DNA from 2 places in the Duganella sp. genome. Region 2 is predicted to be linked to the other one. Evidence: predicted binding sites of a transcription regulator. Region 2 holds the regulator's gene; the other holds the start of a gene.
The links. The regulator sigma-54, encoded in region 2, starts transcription at its own class of promoters, with help from an activator protein. The targets are predictions, from matches to a motif close to TGGCANGNAANCTGCTTT.
Positions count from the first base shown of each region.

Region 1: a site for sigma-54 is predicted at 2,581-2,598, ahead of ABDW57_RS06335 (urease accessory protein UreD). Genes of this name have one in related genera too.

Region 1 is NZ_JBCNLB010000002.1:288,038-293,316, forward strand. Features, by position in the region: gene clpP (ATP-dependent Clp endopeptidase proteolytic subunit ClpP) at 56-652, shown strand; gene ABDW57_RS06325 (spore coat U domain-containing protein) at 742-1,263, opposite strand; gene ABDW57_RS06330 (hypothetical protein) at 1,488-2,459, opposite strand; gene ABDW57_RS06335 (urease accessory protein UreD) at 2,632-3,495, shown strand; gene ABDW57_RS06340 (urease subunit gamma) at 3,509-3,811, shown strand; gene ABDW57_RS06345 (urease subunit beta) at 3,823-4,149, shown strand; gene ureC (urease subunit alpha) at 4,158-5,279, shown strand, end outside.
Region 2 is NZ_JBCNLB010000014.1:50,457-55,735, reverse strand. Features, by position in the region: gene lptA (lipopolysaccharide transport periplasmic protein LptA) at 1-509, shown strand, start outside; gene lptB (LPS export ABC transporter ATP-binding protein) at 511-1,263, shown strand; gene ABDW57_RS20345 (RNA polymerase factor sigma-54) at 1,270-2,742, shown strand; gene raiA (ribosome-associated translation inhibitor RaiA) at 2,819-3,178, shown strand; gene ABDW57_RS20335 (TonB-dependent receptor) at 3,378-5,279, shown strand, end outside.

The DNA of each region.
Region 1 (5,279 bases), on a different contig from region 2:
GCGGGCGTCAAGCGTCAAGCGGGCAGTGATCCCACTTTACCGCAAAAGGACTGCCATGACTGCACTGATCCCAACCGTCATCGAACAAACCGGGCGCGGCGAACGCGCATTCGACATTTACTCACGGCTGCTGAAGGAACGTGTGATTTTCCTGGTAGGGGAGGTGACCGAGCAATCGGCCAACCTGCTGGTGGCGCAATTGCTGTTTCTTGAATCGGAAAATCCGGAGAAGGATATTTCCTTGTACATCAACTCACCGGGTGGCTCGGTGTACGCGGGCATGGCGGTGTACGACACCATGCAGTTCATCAAACCGGACGTGTCGACCCTGTGCACCGGCTTTGCCGCCAGCATGGGCTCCTTCCTGTTGGCGGCCGGCGCCATCGGCAAGCGGTATGCCTTGCCGAACGCCCGCATCATGATCCATCAGCCGCACGGCGGCTCGCAAGGCGTGGCGGCCGATATCGAAATCCAGGCGCGCGAGGTGCTGTATCAGCGGCAGCGGCTGAACACCATTCTGGCCGAACGTACCGGCAAGACGCTGGCGCAGATCGAAAAAGATTCGGACCGCGACAATTACATGTCTGCCCGTGAAGGTGCCGAATATGGTTTGATCGATCGCGTGCTGGCCGTGCGCGAGCAGGAACAATAACGAAACAAAAGGAGATTGGCGCGGGTTTGGGCGCTGGATGCTGCTGAAACGCGTAGCCTGATTTGAGGGCGACGGTCGGGGAAATCTGCTTAGAAGTACACGGTGGCCTGGATGGTCGACTTGTAGGTATCAGGTTGCGGCGTGGCCTGTGCCGGGATGGAGCCGAACACGGTGAGATTTTGCACGGTGCCGCTGCCGGTGCCGGAGACGGTGTCGGTGCCTTGCGTATTGCCCCAGTTGGCGCCGCCCGCGCTTTGACTCAGGGTGAAGGACACGGTGCTGGTGTTGGCGCCGGTGCCGCTCATGACGCGCGAGGCGACGCTGGAGCCAGTGCCGGTGCCGGCGTTCAGGCCGACGTTGTACGGGGTGGTGTTGGTGCAGGTGATATTGAGCGTGGTGTTGACGTTGACCGCGGTTGCCAGCACGCCTTGCGATTGACCGAAGTCCAGCGCATTGGCGGCGATGGTGCAGTCCGCGATGATTTTCAGCGAGACGTCGAAGTTGGCGCTGCGGCTGCCGTTGCTGTACGAGGCAGCACCGCTCAGCAGCGGCAACAGCGTGGCGCCGACCGCGGTAACGAGTGCAACGCGGGACAGGGACTTACTCATCATAATGACCTCCATAGGGTTAAGGGATGAGCGCGTTAAAAACTTTTATTTCCGCGCCCCAATGGAAGCCATTATTCTCCAGGTGCTGCAAACTCGCTTTTGTCCTATGCGAAACAAGTTTTGAGTCCGTAGAAAGCCCCAAAATATTTTGCTGAGCGGCACTTTTTTACAACAGCCGCCTTTTGCCGGAGGCGACAACGCTTGGCAATGCGGTGAAACGGCAGCTATCAGTCCCTGAACTTGACGATAAACGGGTAGCGCATGGCACAAGGCGTGCCATTACACCGGGCTGGCGAGAACTTCTGATTGAACAGGACAATCTTGATGACCTCAGTCAGCTCTGCGCTTGGCGAGGAGTAGATGGTCATGGTGCTGGCTTTGCCACTGGCATCCACATCGACGATGGCGCTGAATTCCCCCTGTGCCCTGACATTGCCCTGCGCTTTCGATAGCCAGCCCATGATCTCCGCTGTGCCTTTCTCCGGGTAAGGCGGCACATCGTCCGGATGCAGGAAAGGATAGTGCCGGCGGAACTGTTGCTGCTGTTGAGGCGTCATCTGCGCGTAGCCTTTGTCGAATGGCACGGCAGTCCCGTATGCCACATCGTCCGCAAACCGCTTGATGCTGTTGAGCGTGTTCTCTTTCAACCGGAATTTTTGTACTTCGCCGTCATCCTCTGGCGGTGGCACGAATTCGCTGGCGCTGACGGTGCGCAGACCGCCGGCGTAGGTGATTTTTCCATCGCCACCGCTTGGGTGGTCGTCCAGCCACGGGCCGTCGTAGCTGCCGCCCACCGGGTAGTTGATCACGCCACGGCCGTTGCGCAATCCGGCGCGCCATTCGCCGTCGTAGCGTACGCCATCCCTGGCGATGGCGCTGCCTTTGCCATCGCGTAGGCCTTTCTTGTACTGGCCTTCGTACTGTGCGCCATCCGGCGTCCTTTCGTAGCCCTCGGCCATCATGCCCTCGGCCATGCGGCCTTCAAAGCTGCCAATCTGCTGCTGCTTCACGAAGCGCCGCAAAGTGCCGGCGCCGTCGGCATAGCCGTTAAGGCAGGGACCTTTCCATTCGACGGTTTCGTTGGCCACCTCCACCTGGGTGGGCAGGATGACGCGGCAATGTTCGGCGCCCACCGTGGCGGCCTGGGCGCTGCCCATAGCCAGGAGCGCCAGGATGGCGGAAAAACGTGATGTTGACATGCGCTTATTATATGAACATTTCTGCGCATCAATACTATCCGATTCTAACGGCCTGTCGCACCAGTCTGGTGCGTTGTGCTGCTTAACGGTGCGTGGCGCGCGTGAAGAGGAGATTTTCTGCTGGCACAAGGATTGCATGGGACAGCACATTATTTAACATGTATGTGATTCCATGCCTGACTGCACCGCCCCGCGTGACCACGCCGCCAGTACTGGCCACAGTGCCTGGCAGGCCAGTCTCACCCTCGGGTTTGCGGACGATGCCGGCACCACGCGGCTGTTTAACAAAATCCATTACGGCCCGCTGCGCGTGCAGAAAGCCCTTTACCCGGAAGACGCCAGGGTCTGCCAGGCCATCATCGTCCATCCGCCGGGCGGCGTGGTTGGCGGCGATCAGCTGGCGATCGACATCGGCGTGGGCGACCACGCGCATGCCTTCATCACCACGCCCGGCGCGGCCAAGTGGTATCAGGCCAACGGCAAGGTGTCACACCAGGCTGTGCACTTGCATGTGAACGAAAACGCCGCCCTCGAATGGCTGCCGCAGGAGACCATCTTCTTTGATACCGCTAACGTGGTGCTGGACCAGCATGTGGAACTGGCGGCCGGCGCCACCTTCCTCGGCTGCGAAATCCTGTGCATGGGCCGCAGCGGTTCGGGCGAAGTATTCAACACCGGCAGCATCCGCCAGCGCAGCAGCATCCGCCGCGAGGGACGGCTGATCTGGTGGGAGCAGGGCGACATGATCGGCGGCCGGCTCGATAGTCCGCTCACGCTCAACGGCAGCACCGTGTGCGCCACGCTGATCGCCGCCAGCAAACCACTGCCTGCCGCTGTGCTGAACGACATCCGCGCCGACATCGCCGCCGACGGCGATCACGTTTTCGGCGTCACCCAAACCAAGGGCGTGCTGGTGGCCCGTCACCTCGGCGGCGACAGCGAAACCGCGCGCCGCCTGATGCTCACCGTATGGCGCCGCCTGCGCCCGCATCTGCTTGGACGCGAGGCCGTCACGCCGCGCATCTGGCAAACCTGAGAGAGAACACGATATGGACCTGACTCCACGCGAAAAAGACAAGCTGTTGATTTTTACCGCAGGCCTGGTGGCGGAACGCCGCCTTGCCCGCGGCTTGAAGTTGAACTACCCGGAAGCGGTGGCGCTTATCACCTGCGCCATCATGGAAGGTGCCCGCGACGGCAAAACTGTCGCAGAACTGATGTCCGACGGCACGCGCATACTCACGCGCGCCGACGTCATGGAGGGTATCCCCGAAATGATCCCTGACATCCAGGTCGAAGCGACGTTCCCCGATGGGAGCAAGCTTGTGACTGTCCACAACCCCATCCCCTAAAGGAGTTCATCATGATCCCAGGCGAATACAAGCTTGAAGAGGGCGAGATCGGTCTTAACGAAGGCCGCGAAACCACCACTGTCGTCGTCACCAACCAGGGCGACCGTCCGGTGCAAATCGGCTCGCATTTCCATTTTTTTGAAGTCAACTCCGTGCTCAAGCTGGAACGCTGGAAGGCTTACGGCATGCGCCTGAATATCGCCGCCGGCACCGCCGTGCGCTTCGAGCCGGGCCAGCAGCGCACCGTGGAACTGGTGAAGCTGGACGGCGATCAGGAAGTCTATGGCTTCAACGGCAAGGTAATGGGCAAACTGGCTTCCACACCACCCAAGGCATAAAGGCTCTCATGGCTACAATCTCGCGCCGCGCCTACGCGGAGATGTTCGGCCCCACCACCGGGGACCGCATCCGCCTGGCCGATACGGAACTGTTTATCGAAATCGAGAAAGACTACGCCATCTACGGCGAGGAAGTGAAGTTCGGCGGCGGCAAAGTGATCCGCGACGGCATGGGCCAGTCGCAGCGCGTGGCCGCCGATGTGATGGATACGGTGATCACCAATGCGGTGATCGTCGATCACTGGGGCATCGTCAAGGCGGACATCGGCCTGAAGAACGGCATGATCGCCGCCATCGGCAAGGCCGGCAATCCGGACATTCAATCGCATGTGACGATGGCGATCGGCGGCGCGACCGAGATTATTGCGGGCGAGGGCATGATCGTCACCGCCGGCGGCGTCGATACGCACATCCACTTCATCTGCCCGCAGCAGATCGAGGAGGCGCTGATGAGCGGCGTGACCACCATGATCGGCGGCGGCACCGGGCCTTCGGCCGGCACCTCGGCCACCACCTGCACGCCGGGGCCGTGGCATCTGCATTCGATGCTGCAGGCGGCGGACGCGTTTCCGATGAACCTCGGCTTCCTCGGCAAGGGCAATGTCAGTTTGCCGGCGCCGCTGGAAGAGCAGGTGCGCGCCGGCGCGATCGGCCTGAAGCTGCACGAGGACTGGGGCAGCACCCCGGCCGCCATCGACAACTGCCTGACGGTGGCCGACAACATGGACATCCAGGTCGCGATTCACAGCGATACGCTGAACGAAGGCGGCTATCTGGCCGACACGCTGGCGGCGTTCAAGGACCGTACCATCCACACCTTCCACACCGAAGGCGCGGGCGGCGGCCATGCGCCGGACATCATCGCAGCGGTGGGCGAGGGCAACGTGCTGCCATCATCGACCAATCCTACGCGGCCGTACACGGTCAACACGCTGGATGAGCACCTGGATATGCTGATGGTCTGCCACCACCTCGATGCGGCCATCACCGAAGATGTGGCGTTTGCCGAATCGCGTATCCGCCGCGAGACCATCGCGGCGGAAGATATCCTGCACGATATCGGCGCCATTTCGATGATGTCGTCCGACTCGCAGGCCATGGGCCGCGTGGGTGAGGTCATCATGCGCACC
Region 2 (5,279 bases):
ATTCCACCAAGCCGACCCAGGTGACTTTCGACCAGCTGGACGCCGACGACGTCAAGCAGATCAAGACCTTCACCGGCAATGTGGTGCTGACGCGCGGCACCCTGCTGATGAAGTCGCCCAAGGCGGTGGTGACGGAAGATCCGGAAGGCTACCAGTTCGTCGTGCTGCACAGCGCGCCGGGTGTGCAGGCCACCTTCCGCCAGAAGCTGGACGGCGCCGGCGACCAGTGGGTCGAGGGCCAGGCCGACCGCATCGAGTACGACAACAAGACCGAGCTGGTCAAGCTGTACGCCAAGGCGCAGATCAAGAAGCTGGAAGGCGGCAAGCCCGCCAGCCAGGTCGACGGTGAATTCATTTCCTACGACAGCCGCAAGGAATTCTTCGCGGTGAAGAACACGGCCAGCGGCGAGAGCAAGCCGGGCGCGGGCCGCAGCACCATGGTGATTCAGCCATCGAGCAAGCTGGCAACGCCGCCTGCGCCGACCACCCAGCCTGCACCGGGGAAATAAGATGGAAGCATCCTGCGGTAGCACCCTGATCGTCAAAGGCTTGCAAAAGACCTACGGCAAGCGCCAGGTGGTGCATGACGTGTCGCTGCAAGTCGAATGCGGTGAAGTGGTCGGCCTGCTGGGGCCGAACGGCGCCGGCAAGACCACCTCGTTTTACATGATCGTCGGCCTGGTGCCGTCGGACGCCGGCAGCATCGATATCAGCGGCACCGATATCTCCTCGCTGCCGATCCACCGCCGCGCGACGATGGGCCTGTCCTATCTGCCGCAGGAAGCGTCGGTGTTCCGCAAGCTGACTGTGGAAGAAAATATCCGTGCCGTGCTGGAAATCCAGAAAGTGGACGGCAAGCCTTTATCCAAGGCTGACATTGATGAACGGCTGAATACCCTGCTGGCCGATTTGCAAATCGAAAAGCTGCGCGAAAACCAGGCGCTGTCGCTGTCCGGTGGCGAGCGCCGCCGCGTCGAGATCGCGCGCGCCCTGGCCACCAATCCGCGCTTCGTGCTGCTCGATGAACCTTTCGCCGGGGTCGACCCGATTGCCGTGATTGAGATCCAGCGCATCGTGCGCTTCCTCAAGGAGCGCGGCATCGGCGTCCTCATTACCGACCACAATGTGCGCGAGACGCTGGGCATCTGCGACCGCGCCTACATCATCAACCAGGGGACGGTGCTGGCTTCCGGCCGTCCGGACGACATCATCGCCAACGAGTCGGTGCGCCGCGTCTATCTGGGTGAACATTTCCGTATGTAAGTCTTCATGAAACAGTCTCTGCAACTGCGCACGTCGCAGCACCTGGCGTTGACGCCGCAACTGCAACAGTCGATCCGGCTGCTGCAGTTGTCAACGCTGGAGCTGCACCAGGAACTGGAACAACTGCTGATCGATAACCCGCTGCTGGAACGCCTGGACGATCCGCTGGACCATTCGCTGCGCCTGCTGGCCGATGGCGCCATCAGCCAGCAGGCGCCGGCCGGCGAAGCGCCGCCGGAAGGCCCGCCGGGCGAGGCGCCGGCGGCCGAAGCCGACACCTACGATGCCCCGGCCGCCGACACTGAAAGCACCACCCCCGATGCCGACCTGGACTGGGGTGACTCCGGCCGCAGCAAGAACAACGACGACGAGGAAGCGCGTCCGCAACTGGAAGCCCATCACTGCACGCTGCGCGAGCATTTGATGGAACAGATGCGGGTGACGGTGCTGGAAATGCGCGACCGCGCGCTGGTGGAGCTGATCATCGACGCGCTTGACGAAAACGGCTACCTGGAAGAATCGCTGGAAGAAATCCACGCGCGCCTGCCGCCAGAGCTGGAGATTGAAATCGAGGAGCTGCAGACCGCGCTCAAGCTGCTGCAAAGCTTCGACCCGATGGGCGTGGGCGCGCGCAATGCGTCCGAGTGCCTGGCGATACAAATCAGGCGTTTGCCCGGCGTGCCTTTGGTGACGCGGCGCATGGCCCTGGCCATCGTGGAAAATCACCTGACCTGGTTTGCCCAGCGCGACTTCAACAAGCTGAAAAAAACCCTGCTGTGCGATGACGAAGACTTGCGCGAAGCGCAGGCCGTGATTCGCCAGTGCAATCCGCATCCGGGCGCGGCGTTCGCCTCCGATGTGTCGGACTATGTGGTGCCGGATGTGATCGTCAAAAAATCGCGCAACGGCTGGCAGGTCAGCCTGAACAACGACGTCATGCCGCGCCTGCGCGTGAACGCCATGTACGCCAACCTGCTCAAGCAGGGCAAGGGGGAAAGCGCCATGGGCGCGCAATTGCAAGAGGCCAAATGGCTGATTAAAAATATGCGCCAGCGTTTCGATACGATCCTGCGCGTGGCACAGGCGATAGTAGAAAGACAAAAGAACTTTTTCTCGCATGGCGCCGTCGCCATGCGCCCCCTTGTGCTTCGCGAAATTGCTGATACACTGGGACTACACGAGAGCACTATTTCTCGCGTAACAACTCAAAAATATATGCTGACCCCGCACGGCATGTTTGAGTTGAAATATTTCTTTGGTAGCCATGTCGCCACCGAAGCTGGCGGGGAAGCAAGTTCGACGGCGATACGTGCCTTGATTGTGCAATTGACAGGAGCTGAAGACCCGAAAAATCCTTTATCCGACAGTAAGATTGCGGACATGCTGGGAGAACAGGGCATGGTGATTGCGCGACGGACTGTTGCCAAGTATCGCGAAGCTCTCAAAATCCCGCCAGTAAGCCTCCGCAAGTCTTTGTAGTGTGTTGGTTCCTGCGCGCCCGGCAGCAATGGGCACCGCACTAACCGTCAGAAGCGACTTATCTTTAGGAGTGTGTATGAATCTCACCATCAGTGGACATCATCTCGAAGTGACCGCAGCGATTCGCGAGTACGTGCAGAACAAGCTGGAACGGGTCACCCGCCACTTTGATCAAGTGATTGATATTGCTGTCATCCTGACCGTAGATAACCTTAAAGAGAAAGAGAAACGCCAGAAGGCTGAAATCAATCTGCGTCTGTCCGGTAAAACCGTCTACGTGGAAAGCCTGTCGCAAGACCTGTACGCCGCCATCGATACCCTGATCGACAAGCTTGATCGCCAGGTCATGAAGTACAAATCCAAAGTTCAATCGCACGGGCACGATGCCATCAAGCATATCCCGGATAGCTACGAACCCGCTGCCGCCGCCCTATAACAACGGCCCCGGCACATACAACTAAGGGCGCATGAGGGCGCCCTTTTTTGATCCTGCCCTGTTAAACGATTTTCTAAATCTTGGCAAGCTGCATTGGCGTTTACACAACGCAACGCAAATCTCTCTGGAATTTACAGTGCTGGAATGGTTTAATCATTAAGTTAAACGTTTTCCTATAACTACAAAGAGAGACTACACGATGAATCAACTCGCGATCCGGCCGCTGAGCGCGGCAATTGCCTTGATCTGCCTGTCCAGCGCCTGGGCACAGGAAGAGCCCGCGACGGTGGTGGTGTCCGGCATCCGCAAATCGTATGCCGACGCCGTCAACATGAAGCGCGACACCCTGGAAATTACCGACAGCATTTCATCCGACGGCCTGGGCCGCTTCCCTGACCTGAACGTGGGCGAGGCCATCCAGCGCATTCCCGGCGTGCAACTGAACCGCGAAGCCGGCTCGCGCAACGCCACCATCAACTTGCGCGGTCTGCCTGGCACCTTCGCGCTGACCACGATTAACGGCATGTCGTTCGCCCAGCCGGTGCTGAATGGATCGACCCCGCTGGGGGCGTTCAACTCGGACATTTTCAGCGCGGTGACGGTGCTGAAAAGCCCGACCGCGGCAGAACAGCCGGGCGGCCTGAGCGGCAACATCGATTTGCGCATCACCTCGGCGCTGGCGCGCAAGGATGGCGGCGGCATCACCGTGGGCGACGAATATGACGAGCTGGGCCGCCTGACCACGCCGAATGCCACGGTGTCCTGGAACAAGCACTTCGGCAAGGATCTGGCGGTGTTTGGCGTGTATGCCTACAAGAAAGAAGATTTCCGCCGCGATTCGACCCAGATTCAGGATTACGATCAGCTGACGGCAGCCAACCTCGGCATCACGCAAGCGCAGTTCGACGCGCGCTATCCAAAGTCGGAATACGCCAAGGGCATCCTGTTCCCCGGCCAGATCCGCCAGACCGTGACCGCCAACACCGGCGCCACCCACAGCGGCGCGGCCGGCGTCGGCTGGCGCATGAACAGCGAGACCAAGCTCAACCTCACTGGCTACTTCAGCGACCGCAAGCTCGATGCCTCCAACCAGTACCTGAACTATATCGACCCGACCGTCAATTCGCCGATCACCAACCTGGGGCCGATCTTCACCATCGATACGCCGAGCGGCAAGCAGGCCATGATCAATTCCTACGATTACGCCAACGCCAGCATCACCGACTCGCTGCGCTCGGCGCCGCAACGCCAGCGCACGCATGGGCTGAGCGCCGATGTCGATTGGGAGAACGACGACTGGCACTTCAACGGCGCGCTGCACAGCTCGCGCGCAGAAAACCGCCAGGACCAGCTGTCGATTGACATCGTGCAATCGGCGCGCACGCTGCCCGGCGCCAATGGCACCTATGGCCACTACTACTCGGGCGGCACCGACCTGGCGCAGTCCATCCTGACCCTGTTCACGCCCACCGCCAGCCACATCAATCCGGGGCCGTACGACCAGCGTCCCGGCACCTCGGTCACGCAGGCGCGCAACAATGGCAACGACCGCTTTGGCGTGACCGGCACCAACGGCCGCGCGCTGACCTCGGTGGATGCGGTGCAGGCCACGGCCGAGCGCAGCTTTGAGGAAGGCTTCTTCAAGTCGGTCAAGGCCGGCTTGCGCGCCGAGAACAATGACTTCGTATCGAGCGGTACGCGCAACACCGCGCAAGGCATCAACTTCGCGGCCATCCAGCCCTCGCTGGCGATTGCCAATCCCTATCTCGACACCTTTGCCGGCGGCTACATCCCCGGCTACACCAAAAACTGGGTGGCGGTCGATATTCCTGCGGTGCTGAACGCGGTCAAGCCGGTGACGGTGCTGCCGGGCCAGACGCTGACGCCGTATGGCCTGGTCAACAACGACGCCGATCCGGGCTTCTCTTCATATAACTTCTCGGTCAAGAACCGGATCGCTTCGGCCTTCGTGTCCAGCATCTGGGGCACCAGCGTGCTGGGCATTCCGCTGAAGGGCAATCTGGGCGCGCGATACGAGACCACGCGCGAAACCGTCAATTCGATCGATACCAGCAACCAGACCGTCACCATCCCCGGCGGC